2 regions of the Streptomyces cynarae genome follow, and region 2 is predicted to be linked to the other one. Evidence: riboswitches for the same ligand, from Rfam matches in the RefSeq annotation. Region 2 holds a riboswitch; the other holds the start of a gene.
The links. Region 2 has a riboswitch for thiamine pyrophosphate ahead of N8I84_RS34515 (purine-cytosine permease family protein). Riboswitches for the same ligand answer to the same signal wherever they lie in the genome.
Positions count from the first base shown of each region.

Region 1: another riboswitch for thiamine pyrophosphate. It lies ahead of thiO (glycine oxidase ThiO); the one in region 2 lies ahead of N8I84_RS34515 (purine-cytosine permease family protein).

Region 1 covers NZ_CP106793.1:2,504,979-2,510,816, forward strand. The annotation lists gene N8I84_RS11750 (Rv2175c family DNA-binding protein) at 44-409, opposite strand; gene N8I84_RS11755 (NAD(P)/FAD-dependent oxidoreductase) at 490-1,716, opposite strand; TPP riboswitch at 1,842-1,954, shown strand; gene thiO (glycine oxidase ThiO) at 1,952-3,151, shown strand; gene thiS (sulfur carrier protein ThiS) at 3,148-3,348, shown strand; gene N8I84_RS11770 (thiazole synthase) at 3,352-4,146, shown strand; gene pknB (Stk1 family PASTA domain-containing Ser/Thr kinase) at 4,247-5,838, shown strand, end outside.
Region 2 covers NZ_CP106793.1:7,653,605-7,659,442, reverse strand. The annotation lists gene N8I84_RS34530 (DUF3140 domain-containing protein) at 1-118, shown strand, start outside; gene N8I84_RS34525 (HhH-GDP family DNA glycosylase) at 126-782, shown strand; gene N8I84_RS34520 (jacalin-like lectin) at 1,002-2,333, shown strand; TPP riboswitch at 2,424-2,518, shown strand; gene N8I84_RS34515 (purine-cytosine permease family protein) at 2,510-3,928, shown strand; gene thiD (bifunctional hydroxymethylpyrimidine kinase/phosphomethylpyrimidine kinase) at 3,925-4,722, shown strand; gene N8I84_RS34505 (arsenic transporter) at 4,834-5,838, shown strand, end outside.

The DNA.
Region 1 (5,838 bases), 5.1 Mb from region 2:
CGGGTCGGGTCCGATCGGGTCCGGTCCGATCAGGCCGGATCGATCAGACGGCGAGCGCCTGCGCGCGGCGCTTCACCTCCGTGCCGCGATTCTCGCTGAGAGCCTGCGCGGGGGTGCCGGGCAGGGTCGGGTCGGGGGTGAAGAGCCACTCGATCATCTCTTCGACCGTGAAGCCGTCGTCCCGCAGCAGGGTCAGGGTGCCGGACAGGCCCTTGACCACCTTGTCCCCGTCGATGAAGGCGGCGGGGACGTGCAGCGCCTTGTTCTCGCCTCGGCGAACGGCGATGAGCTGGCCCTCCTTGACCAGCTGCCGCACCCGGGTCACCTCCACGCCGAGGGCTTCGGCGATGTCGGGCAGGGTGAGCCAGGCGGGGACGAGAGCATCGATCTTTGCGTCAATCTCGGTCACGGGATCAAGCGTGCCATCCCGGACTGACAGTCGGAAGCTGAGCGCCTCCGGCGGGGTTAGGCGGAGGGGGTGGTTGCGCCCTACGCCGTCGCCTCCTTCAGCGGGCGGGACGGGTCCGACAGCAGCGCGGGGTTCATGGGGGCGCCCGATTCGATCAGGCGACGGCCCTGCGCCAGGTCCCGGGGGCGGCCCACGGCCAGCAGGGCCACCAGGCGGCCCTCGCGAAGCCAGCAGACCGTCCAGGCCGCGCCCTCGGGGTCGCCGCGCCACACCGTCGTGTCGGCGGACGCGTGGTGGCCCACGTACTGGACGAACCGGCCGAACTGCTCCGACCAGAAGTACGGCACCGGGTCGTACGCCACCGGTGTCTGACCGATGATGTTCGCGGCCACCGTGCGCGGCCCCTGGAGGGCGTTGTCCCAGTGGTGGACGAGCAGTCGCTCCTCGTAGCGGCCCGACGGGAAGGACGCGCAGTCACCGACCGCGTACACGTCCGGCAGCGAAGTGCGCAGATGGTCGTCGGCCAGCACCTCGCCGTGCACGCCCAGCTCGATCCCGGACCCGCCCAGCCAGGCCGTGGCGGGCCGGGCCCCGATGCCCACCACCACCGCCCCGGCCGGCACCCGGGAGCCGTCGTCCAGCACCACCGCGCCCGGCTCGATGCGCTCCACGCGCGCGTGCGTGCGCAGCTCCGCCCCGCTGTCCGCGTACCAGGCCGTCATCGGCGCCGCCACCTCCGCCGGCAGTGCCCCGGCGAGCGGCCGGTCCGCGGCCTCCACCACGGTCACCGCGCAGCCCGCCTCGCGCGCGGCGGTGGCGAACTCGGCGCCGATCCAGCCCGCGCCGACGACCACGATGTCGTGCTGCCGGGCGAGCACCGGCCGCAGCCGCTCGGCGTCGTCCAGCGTGCGCAGCAGATGCACCCCGGGGACGCCCTCCGCGCCCGGCAGCCGGATCGGTTCCGCCCCGGTCGCGATGACCAGGACGTCGTACGCGACGGGGCCCCGCTCTGTGTCCAGCTCGTGGTCCTCCGGGCGCAGGGCGGTCGCCTCGCGGCCCAGCTCCAGCTCGATGTCCAGCGCCTCGAAGTCGACGTCGAAGGCGGAGCCCTCGGCCTTGCCGAGCAGCACCGCCTTGGACAGCGGCGGCCTGTCGTACGGCTGGTGCGGCTCCGCGCCGATCAGCGTCACGCCGCCGGCGAAGCCCTGTTCCCGCAGGGCGACCGCGGTCTGCACCCCGGCCATGCCCGCGCCCACGACGACGACGCGCCGTGCCGTACCGCCCCGTGCCTGCGTCTGCTCGCTCACCTGATCACCATAGACAACTGACGAATTGTCAGTCAGGGGGCGTGCTGAGTGACGTCCTGCACAGCCCTGGGCCGGGTGGAGGCTGTCTTACGAGGGCGGCGCTCTGCGGGCTAGGGTTGACCACCGTAAGCACTCGCGGGAGCCCGGCGCACCGGGCTGAGAGGGAGGCTGGGACGGCCTCCGACCGTACGAACCTGATCCGGGTCATGCCGGCGAAGGGAGGGGCTGGACGCCCATGTCGCGTACACCGGACGAACCGTCGACATCGCGCGATGCGTCGACCGTGTCGGACGTCCTCGTCATCGGGGGCGGGATCATCGGTCTGGTCACCGCCTGGCGGGCGGCGCAGCGCGGGTTCGCCACCGCCGTGGTGGATCCGGAGCCGGGCGGCGGAGCCGCTCAGGTGGCCGCCGGGATGCTGGCCGCCGTCACCGAGCTGCACTACGGCGAGCAGACGCTGCTCGCCCTGAACCTCGCCTCCGCGCGCCGCTACCCGGATTTCGCCGCCGAGCTGGCCGAGGCCACCGGCCGGGACCTGGGCTACCGCCGCTGCGGCACGCTCGCCGTCGCGCTCGACGCCGACGACCGCGCCGAGCTGCGCGAACTGCACGCCCTTCAGCAGCGCTCGGGGCTGGAGTCGGAGTGGCTGAGCGGACGGGAGTGCCGCCGTCTGGAGCCGATGCTCGCGCCGGGCGTGCGCGGGGGGCTCAGGGTCGACGGCGACCACCAGATCGACCCGCGCCGCCTCGCCGCGGCCCTGGTGACGGCCTGTGAACGCGCCGGGGTCGTCTTCCACCGGATGTGGGCCGAACGGCTCACGGTGGTGCGGGAGCGGGCCTGCGGGGTGCGGACCGCAGACGGCACCGAGCTCGCCGCCGGGCAGGTCGTCCTCGCCGCGGGCAGCCTCAGCGGGCGGCTCGCGGGCGTCCCGGAGGACGTCCTGCCGCCCGTACGTCCCGTGAAGGGGCAGGTGCTGCGGCTGACCGTGCCCGAGCGGTACGCGCCGTTCCTGAGCCGTACGGTGCGCGCCGTCGTCCGCGGTGGCGCGATCTACCTCGTGCCGCGCGAGAACGGCGAGCTGGTGGTCGGCGCGACCAGCGAGGAGCTGGGCTGGGACACCACGGTCACCGCGGGCGGGGTGTACGAGCTGCTGCGGGACGCGCACGAGCTGGTGCCCGGGATCACCGAGCTGCCCCTCACCGAGACACGGGCGGGTCTGCGTCCGGGCTCCCCGGACAACGCGCCGCTGTTCGGCGCCACCGGGCTGGACGGCCTGCTGCTGGCCACCGGCCACTATCGCAACGGTGTGCTGCTCACCCCGGTCACCGGCGACATCATGGCGCACGTGCTGACCACCGGTGAGCTTCCCGAGGAGGCCCGTCCCTTCACCCCCCGGCGTTTCACCGCCGCCGCCCTCACGGAGCAGCCCGTATGAACATCTCGGTCAACGGGAAGGCCCGCGAGGTCACCCCCGGTGTCGCGCTCGACGCGGTGGTGCGGAGCCTGACCGCCGCCCCCTCGGGCGTGGCCGCCGCCGTCAACGAAACCGTCGTACCGCGCGCGCAGTGGGCGTCGACGTCCCTCAGTGAGGGAGACCGCGTCGAGGTCCTCACCGCCGTCCAAGGAGGCTGACCCATGGCTGACGATCCCTTCGTCCTCGGAGGCACGACCTACTCGTCCCGGCTGATCATGGGAACGGGCGGCGCGCCCAGCCTGGACGTGCTGGAGCGGGCGCTGACGGTGTCCGGCACGGAGCTGACGACGGTCGCGATGCGGCGCGTCGACGCCTCGGTGCACGGCTCGGTCCTGTCCGTGCTCGACAAGCTGGGCATCCGGGTGCTGCCGAACACCGCGGGCTGCTTCACCGCGGGCGAGGCCGTGCTCACCGCCCGCCTCGCGCGCGAGGCCCTCGGCACGGATCTGGTCAAGCTGGAGGTCATCGCCGACGAGCGGACCCTGCTGCCGGACCCGATCGAGCTGCTCGAGGCGGCCGAGACGCTGGTGGACGACGGCTTCACCGTGCTGCCGTACACGAACGACGACCCCGTGCTCGCCCGCAAGCTGGAGGACGTCGGCTGCGCCGCGATCATGCCGCTCGGCTCCCCGATCGGGTCCGGGCTCGGCATCCGCAACCCGCACAACTTCCAGCTGATCGTGGAGCACGCGCGCGTGCCGGTCATCCTGGACGCGGGGGCGGGCACGGCGTCGGACGTGGCGCTGGCGATGGAGCTGGGGTGCGCGGGCGTGATGCTCGCCTCGGCGGTGACCCGGGCGCAGGAGCCGGTCCTGATGGCGGAGGCCATGCGGCACGCGGTGGAGGCCGGCCGGCTCGCCCGCCGGGCGGGCCGTATCCCGCGCCGGCACTTCGCTCAGGCGTCGTCGCCGACGGAGGGCATGGCCCGGCTGGACCCGGAGCTGCCGGCCTTCTGAGCCGGGCCGGAGGAGGCCGCGTCACAGGTCGGCTGCAGTCGGGCTCCGGTGTCCCCGCTGCGGACGGTGAGTGACAGTGCGCCCTCGTAGACTCACCAGCGTGGATACGACCCTTCAGGACCCTCTCGTCGGGCAGGTGCTCGACGGCCGCTATCGCGTCGACGCGCGGATCGCGGTCGGCGGGATGGCCACGGTCTACCGGGCCCTGGACACCCGCCTGGACCGTGTGCTCGCGCTGAAGGTGATGCACCCGACGCTGGCGGCCGACGGCTCGTTCGTCGACCGCTTCATACGGGAGGCCAAGTCGGTCGCCCGTCTCGACCATCCGAACGTCGTGCAGGTCTTCGATCAGGGTGCCGACGGATCGTACGTCTACCTCGCCATGGAGTACGTCGCCGGCTGCACCCTGCGGGACGTGCTGCGCGAGCGCGGGGCGCTGCAGCCGCGCGCGGCCCTGGACATCCTGGAGCCGGTGCTGGCCGCCCTGGGGGCCGCGCACCGCGCCGGGTTCGTGCACCGGGACATGAAGCCGGAGAACGTCCTCATAGGTGACGACGGCCGGGTCAAGGTGGCCGATTTCGGTCTCGTCCGGTCCGTCGACACCGTCACCAGCACCACGGGCGCCGTCCTCGGCACCGTCTCCTACCTCGCCCCGGAGCAGATCGAGCACGGCACGGCCGATCCGCGGGTCGACGTGTACGCGTGCGGGGTCGTCCTCCACGAGATGCTGACCGGCGCCAAGCCGCACCACGGCGACTCCCCCGCCCAGGTGCTCTACCGGCACCTGAACGAGGACGTCCCCCCGCCGTCGGCTGCCGTGCCCGGGCTGTCCGTCGAACTCGACGACCTGGTCGCGTCGGCGACCGCGCGCAACCCCGAGCTGCGCCCGGCGGACGCGGTGGCGCTGCTGGGCCAGGTGCTTCAAGCCCGTGGCGCGCTGACCGACGAGCAGTTGGACGCCGTGCCGCCGGGGGCCGTCGCCGCGGAGCACGACAACGCCGAGGACCGCACGAGCGTGATCCCGCGCCTGCTGCCGACCCGCCCTGTGGGCGAGGACCGGGAGGCCGTCCTCAACCGGACGAGCCGGCTTCAGACCCCGCCGCCCGAGCCGCCCCGGCGCCCGGCGCGGCCCCGGCGCGGGCTGTACGCGCTGGTCCTCGCCGTGCTGGTGGTGTTCGGTGTGGGCACGGGGGTCTGGTACATCAACTCGGGCCAGTTCACCAAGGTCCCTCCGCTGCTGGCGAAGACGGAGGGCGAGGCACGGGCCAGGCTGAAGAAGGCCGGTCTCGAGGTCAAGCAGGTCAAGCACGCCTACAGCGACACGGTGAAGCGCGGCACGGTGATCAGCACCGATCCGGCGGTGGGTGCGCGGATCCGCTCCCATGACGCGGTGACGCTGACGCTCTCGGACGGTCCCGAGACGGTGCAGGTGCCCGATCTGAAGGGCTACCCGCTGGACCAGGCGCAGGCCCGGCTGAAGAAGGACGGCCTGGTGCCGGGCATGGTCACACAGGCGTTCAGCGAGGACGTGCCCAAGGGCTCCGTGATCGGTACGGACCCGGGGGCGGGGACCGAACGGCACGGCGGTTCGGCGATCGCGCTCACCGTCAGCAAGGGCAGCCCGGTGGACGTGCCCGACATCGTGGGCTCGTCCATCGAGGACGCGACGTCACAGCTCCAGGCCGCGGGCCT
Region 2 (5,838 bases):
GGTGGTGGACACGGTCACCTCCGAGGTGGACGTGGAGAACGAGCCGGAGGCCGAGGACGAGCACCGGCGCCACCGGCTCATGACGCTGGGGCACGACCCGCTCAAGGCGTCACGGTGAGGCCGCCATGGGCCGGGACGACAGAGCCGCCGAGGTGATCCGGGAACTCGTCGGCGAGCACGGGCAGACCTACGCGGAGGACGCGGGGATCCGGCTCAAGGACGCCCCGCAGCCGCTGTACCGGCTGCTGTTGATGGCCCTGCTGCTCAGCGCCCGCATCCGCTCCTCGATCGCCCTGGCCACGGTGCGGGCGCTTCAGGAGGCGGGCCTGAAGGACCCGCGCCACATGGCGCAGGCGGACTGGCAGGAGCGGGTCGACGCGCTGGGGCGGGGCGGCTACCGGCGATACGACGAGCGGACGGCGACCCAACTGGGCGACGGTGCCGAGTTGCTGACGGAGCGTTGGGGCGGAGACCTGCGACGGCTGCGGAAAGAGGCCGACGGCGACGTCTCCGCCCTGCGCCGACTGTTGCAGGAGGTACCGGGGATCGGACCGGCCGGCGCGGACATCTTCCTGCGCGAGGTGCAGCGCGTATGGCCGGAGGTGGCCCCCTACCTGGACGCGAAGGCACTGTCGGGTGCGGAGCGTCTGGGGCTGCCGAAGGACCCGGAGAAGCTGCTGGAGCTGGCGAAGGACACCGAACCGGCGGTGCTGGCAGCGGCGTTGGTGCGCGCCGCACTCGACAAGAAGCTGGCGGAAGAGGTGCGGGAGCACGCGGCCTGAGGGCGGAGTCGGGGGGCGCCCGGTGGGCGCCGCCCCGGCAGTGCCCGCCGCGGACCTTCCCGCACCGGACACCGGTGCCTCGGCGTCGCCGACACCGCGACGACCGGCAGGTGAAATCTTCACCGGAAGCGGAGAAAGCGCATTCTCCCGCACACCCGCCCGCTACGTTTTGACATGCGCGCAACACTCCCTCCCGTCACCCCCCAGGAGCCGTTCCCCATGCGCAGACTCCTCGCCACCCTCGCGGTGGCCGCCGCCGCGCTCGGCGGTCTCACGGTCACCGCGCCCACTGCCGCGGCGGCCGACTCGGGCACGTTCCGCGTGCTCAGCTACAACGTCGCCGGTCTCCCCGAGGGCATCTCCAGCGCCCCGACACCGCGCCAGTCGAGCACCACGACGATCGGCTCACGCCTCGGCCCGTACGACATCGTCCAGGTCCAGGAGGACTTCAACTACCACGCGTACCTGTACGCCTCCGACTCCCACCCGTACCGCACGCCCACCAGCGGCGGCGCCGGCGTCGGCAGCGGACTCAACACGCTGTCCGCAGTCCCGTACGACACCGACGACTTCGAGCGCGTCCACTGGAACTCGTGCCAGTACGACTCGGGCGACTGCCTCACCCCCAAGGGCTTCACGTTCATGCGGGAGCGCCTGGCCGAGGGCGTCTACGTCGACTTCTACAACCTGCACACCAACGCCGGGACGAACGACGGCGATCTGGCCTCACGGGCGGACAACCTCAACCAGCTGACGGACTTCATCAAGACCCACTCCGCGGGCAACGCGGTCGTCGTCATGGGCGACACCAACACCCGCTACACGCGCTCGGGTGACACGATCGCCGAGTTCGCCGCTGCGAACGGCCTCACCGACGCCTGGGTCAAGCTGGTGCGCGGCGGCACCCCACCCGCCAAGGGCAGCGACCCGCTGCTCTGCGACGAGAACGCGGTCACCAACAGCTGCGAGGTCGTCGACAAGATCCTCTACCGGGGCAGCAGACTGGTCTCACTGGGCGCCACCGCGTACAACAACGAGCACACCGGGTTCCTCACGGACGACGGCAAGATGCTCTCCGACCACGACCCGATCACCGCGACGTTCAGCTGGGCGCGCAACTCCGCCTTCCAGCTCAGCGACCAGTTCGGCGGGCCGCACGGCGACTACTACGACGACATCGACAGCGTCCCGGCAGGCGCCCGGGCGACCGGCATCTCGCTGCGCAGCGGCTCCCGTGTCGACCAGGTCGGCGTGACGCTGACGGGCGGCACCACGCTCGCCCACGGCGGCACGGGCGGTACCGCGTCCTCGCTGACGCTGGGCAGCGACGAGTACGTGACGGGCGCGCAGCTCTGCGAGGGCCAGTACGACGGCCGCACGAGGATCTTCTCCGCGAAGTTCACGACCAACCTCGGCCGCAGCCTGGCGGGTGGTACCACGACGTCCGACTGCGTGACCCGTACGGCGCCCGCCGGCTGGCAGATCGCAGGGTTCCACGGGCGCTCCGGTGACGAGGTCGACAAGCTCGGCTTCATCTACACCCGGCGCTGAGCGCCACGACGAGACATCGAGGGCCGCTGACCGACCCGGCAGCGGCCCTCACGTATGGCTGACACCCGTCCTCGGGTTAGTCTTGCCGCCGTACCGGACACGGGGTGCCCCAACTGCGGGCTGAGATCACACCCGTCGAACCTGAACCAGTTCGTACTGGCGGAGGGATGTCTTTCATGCCATCGGCGCATGTCTCGGGCGGGCTGCCCACGGGCGGCCGGAGAACCGTCTTCGACGGGCGGATGCCCGCCGCTCCCGGCGACCTCAGGGTCGAGGGCCACGGCATCGAGCCGGTCCCCGAGACGAATCGTTACGGCGGGGCGGGCCGGCTGTTCACCGTGTGGTTCGCCCCCAATCTGACCATGACCGGCGTGTTCACCGGGACCATCGGCATCGCGCTCGGCCTGGACTTCACCACCGCGCTCGCCGCCGTCGTCCTCGGCACGGTGCTGGGCGCGGTGCCCACCGCCTATATGAGCACCTGGGGCAGCCGCACCGGAGCCGGCCAGCTGCCGCTGGCCCGGCTGGCGTTCGGGCGCGCGGTGGTGCTGCCCGGGGTGCTGCAGTGGCTGTCCTCGATCGCCTGGGACGCGCTGATCGGGCTGTTCGGCGGCGATGCGCTGGCCCGGCTCGCCGGCTGGCCGTTCTGGCTGGGCGTCCTGGTGGTGATGCTCGCCCAAGGAGCCCTCGGGGTCCTCGGCTACGAGGCGATCCACCGGTTGCAGCTCGTCATGACGTTCGTGCTGGCGGCCGCCTTCGCACTGATCGCCCTGCGCATGGCGGGCAGCGTGCACCCCGCCTGGACGGGCACCGCGCACGGCGCCGACCGCGTGGGCGCCTTCGTGCTGACCAGCACCATCGCGCTCAGCCTGTCGCTGTCCTGGGCGCCGTACGCCAGCGACTTCAGCCGCTATCTGCCGCGCGGCACCGCACGGTCCCGGATGTTCTGGTGCACGCTGCTCGGGCTCGTGGTGTCCTTCGTGGCCGTGCAGGTCCTCGGGCTGTGGGGCGCCTCGGTGCTGACCGACCAGACGGCCGCGGGCGTGGACCATGTGCTGGGCGGGGGTGCGGCCGGTGCCTTCGGGCTGCTGGCCGTGGCGCTGGCGGCGCTCGCCAGCAACGCGATGAACGACTACAGCGGCTCCTTGGCGTTGCAGACCGTCGGGGTGCGCCTGCCGCGTCCGCTGGCCGCCGCCCTCGCGGTGGTGCTGGGCTTCCCGCTGGTGCTGTGGATGCACGCGGCGAACACCACGGCCCGCTTCCAGAACGTGCTGCTGTTCGTGAGCTACTGGATCCCCGGGTTCGTGGCGATCGTGGTCGTCGACTGGCTCGCACGGCGCGGCACCGCTGTCGACCTCGCCGCCGGGACCGCCCTGCCGCGCTCCGTCCGGCCGCCGCTGCTGGCGTTCGTCGGCGCCTTCGCCGCGGCGGTGCCGTTCATGGACACCGGCCTGTACGTGGGCCCGGCCGCCCACGCGCTGCACGGCGCTGACGTCTCGTACTACGTGGCGTTCCTGGTCGCTCTCGCGCTCTACGCCCCGCTGCGCGTCCGCGAGGAGAGTCGCGTGCGCGTCCGAGAGGAGGGCCGCGCATGACCGCGCCGCCCCGTGTCCTGACCATCGCCGGCTCCGACTCCGGCGGCGGCGCCGGGATCCAGGCCGACCTGAAGACCATGCTGGCGCTCGGCGCCCACGGGATGAGCGTGATCACCGCGGTCACGGCGCAGAACTCCGTGGGAGTGCAGGGGGCGTGGGAGCTGCCCGTCGAGGCGGTGCGCGCCCAGTACCGCAGCGTCGTCGACGACATCGGCGTACAGGCGGTCAAGACGGGCATGCTCGCCTCCCCGGCGCTGGTCCAAGCGGTGGCCGACCTGCTCACGGACGTGCCGGCACCGGTCGTCGTGGACCCGGTGAGCGTCTCCAAGCACGGCGACCGGCTGCTCGCCGACGACGCCCTGGACGCCGTACGGACCAGGCTGCTGCCGCTCGCCACGGTGACCACGCCGAACCTGGACGAGGTCGCGGAGCTGACCGGCATCACGGTGACCGACGAGACGGGCATGCGCCGCGCGGCCGACCGCCTGCTGTCGTACGGGCCCCGGTGGGTGCTCGTGAAGGGCGGGCATCTTCCCGGGGAGGCCACCGACCTGCTCACCGACGGCCGGCAGGAGCACTGGCTGCGCGCTCCGCGCCACGACAACCGCCACACCCACGGCACGGGCTGCACCCTCGCCTCGGCCGTCGCGGTCGGTCTCGCACAGGGCCTCACGGTGCCGGATGCGGTGCGGCAGGCCAAGGAGTACGTCACGGAGGCGATCGCGGCGGGCTTCGCGCTCGGCGCCGGCATCGGACCGGTGGACCACGGCTGGAGGCTGCGTGCGCGCACGTGACGGTGGCCGGGGAGGAGCCCGCCTTCGTGGGGGTGCCTCGGGTCACGGCGTCACAGGCGGATCTGATGTGATGGACGGGCACCGCCGATCCTTGCGCGGAAGGACCGAACCCTGAACACCCCGCTCGCCGAGGCTCTCTCCGTCGTCCTCCTCGTCGCCGTCCTGGCCGGCGCGGTGGTGCGTCCCTTCAGACTGCCCGAGGCGGTCTGGGCGGTTCCGGCCGCCGGGATCGCCCTCCTGACCGGCGCCATCTCCCTGGACCACGCACGGGCCGAGGCCGAGCGCCTGGGCCCGGTGGTCGGCTTCCTGGCGGCCGTGCTGGTGCTGGCCCACTTCTGTGACGTCGAGGGGCTGTTCCAGGCCTGCGGCGCGTGGATGGCCAGCTGGGCGGCGGGCCGTCCCGGACGGCTGCTGACCGCCGTGTTCGCCCTCGCCTCGCTGATCACCGCGGTGCTCAGCCTGGACGCCACCGTCGTGCTGCTCACGCCCGTCGCGTTCGCCACCGCGGCCCGCATGGGCGCCCGCCCGAAGCCGCATCTGTACGCCTGCACCCATCTGTCGAACACGGCCTCGCTGCTGCTTCCGGTCTCCAATCTCACCAACCTGCTCGCGTTCGGTGCGGCCGGGCTGAGCTTCACCCGTTTCGCCGCGCTGATGGTTCTGCCGTGGCTGGTGGCGGTGGCCGCCGAGTACGCGGTCTTCCGGCGTTTCTTCCGCCACGACCTGGGGGCGGGAGCCACCGACGAGGACCACGGCGAGCCGCCGAGGCTGCCGCTGTTCGCTCTGGTGACGGTCGCGTGCACGCTGGCGGGGTTCGTGGTGGCCTCCGCGTTCGGCATCGACCCGGCGTGGTCGGCGGCGGCCGGGGCGCTGGTGCTGGCCGTGCGCGGACTCCTCCGGCGCCGGGCCACCCCGCTGACCGTGGTGCGCGCGGCGGCGCCGTCCTTCCTGGCGTTCGTCCTGGCGCTGGGCGTCGTGGTGCGCGCGGTCGTCGACAACGGCCTCGCGAGCGCTCTCGGCCAGGTGATCCCCGGTGGCACCGGCCTGCCCGCGCTGCTCGGGGTCGCGGCCCTGGCGGCCGTGCTGGCCAACCTGATCAACAATCTGCCTGCGGTG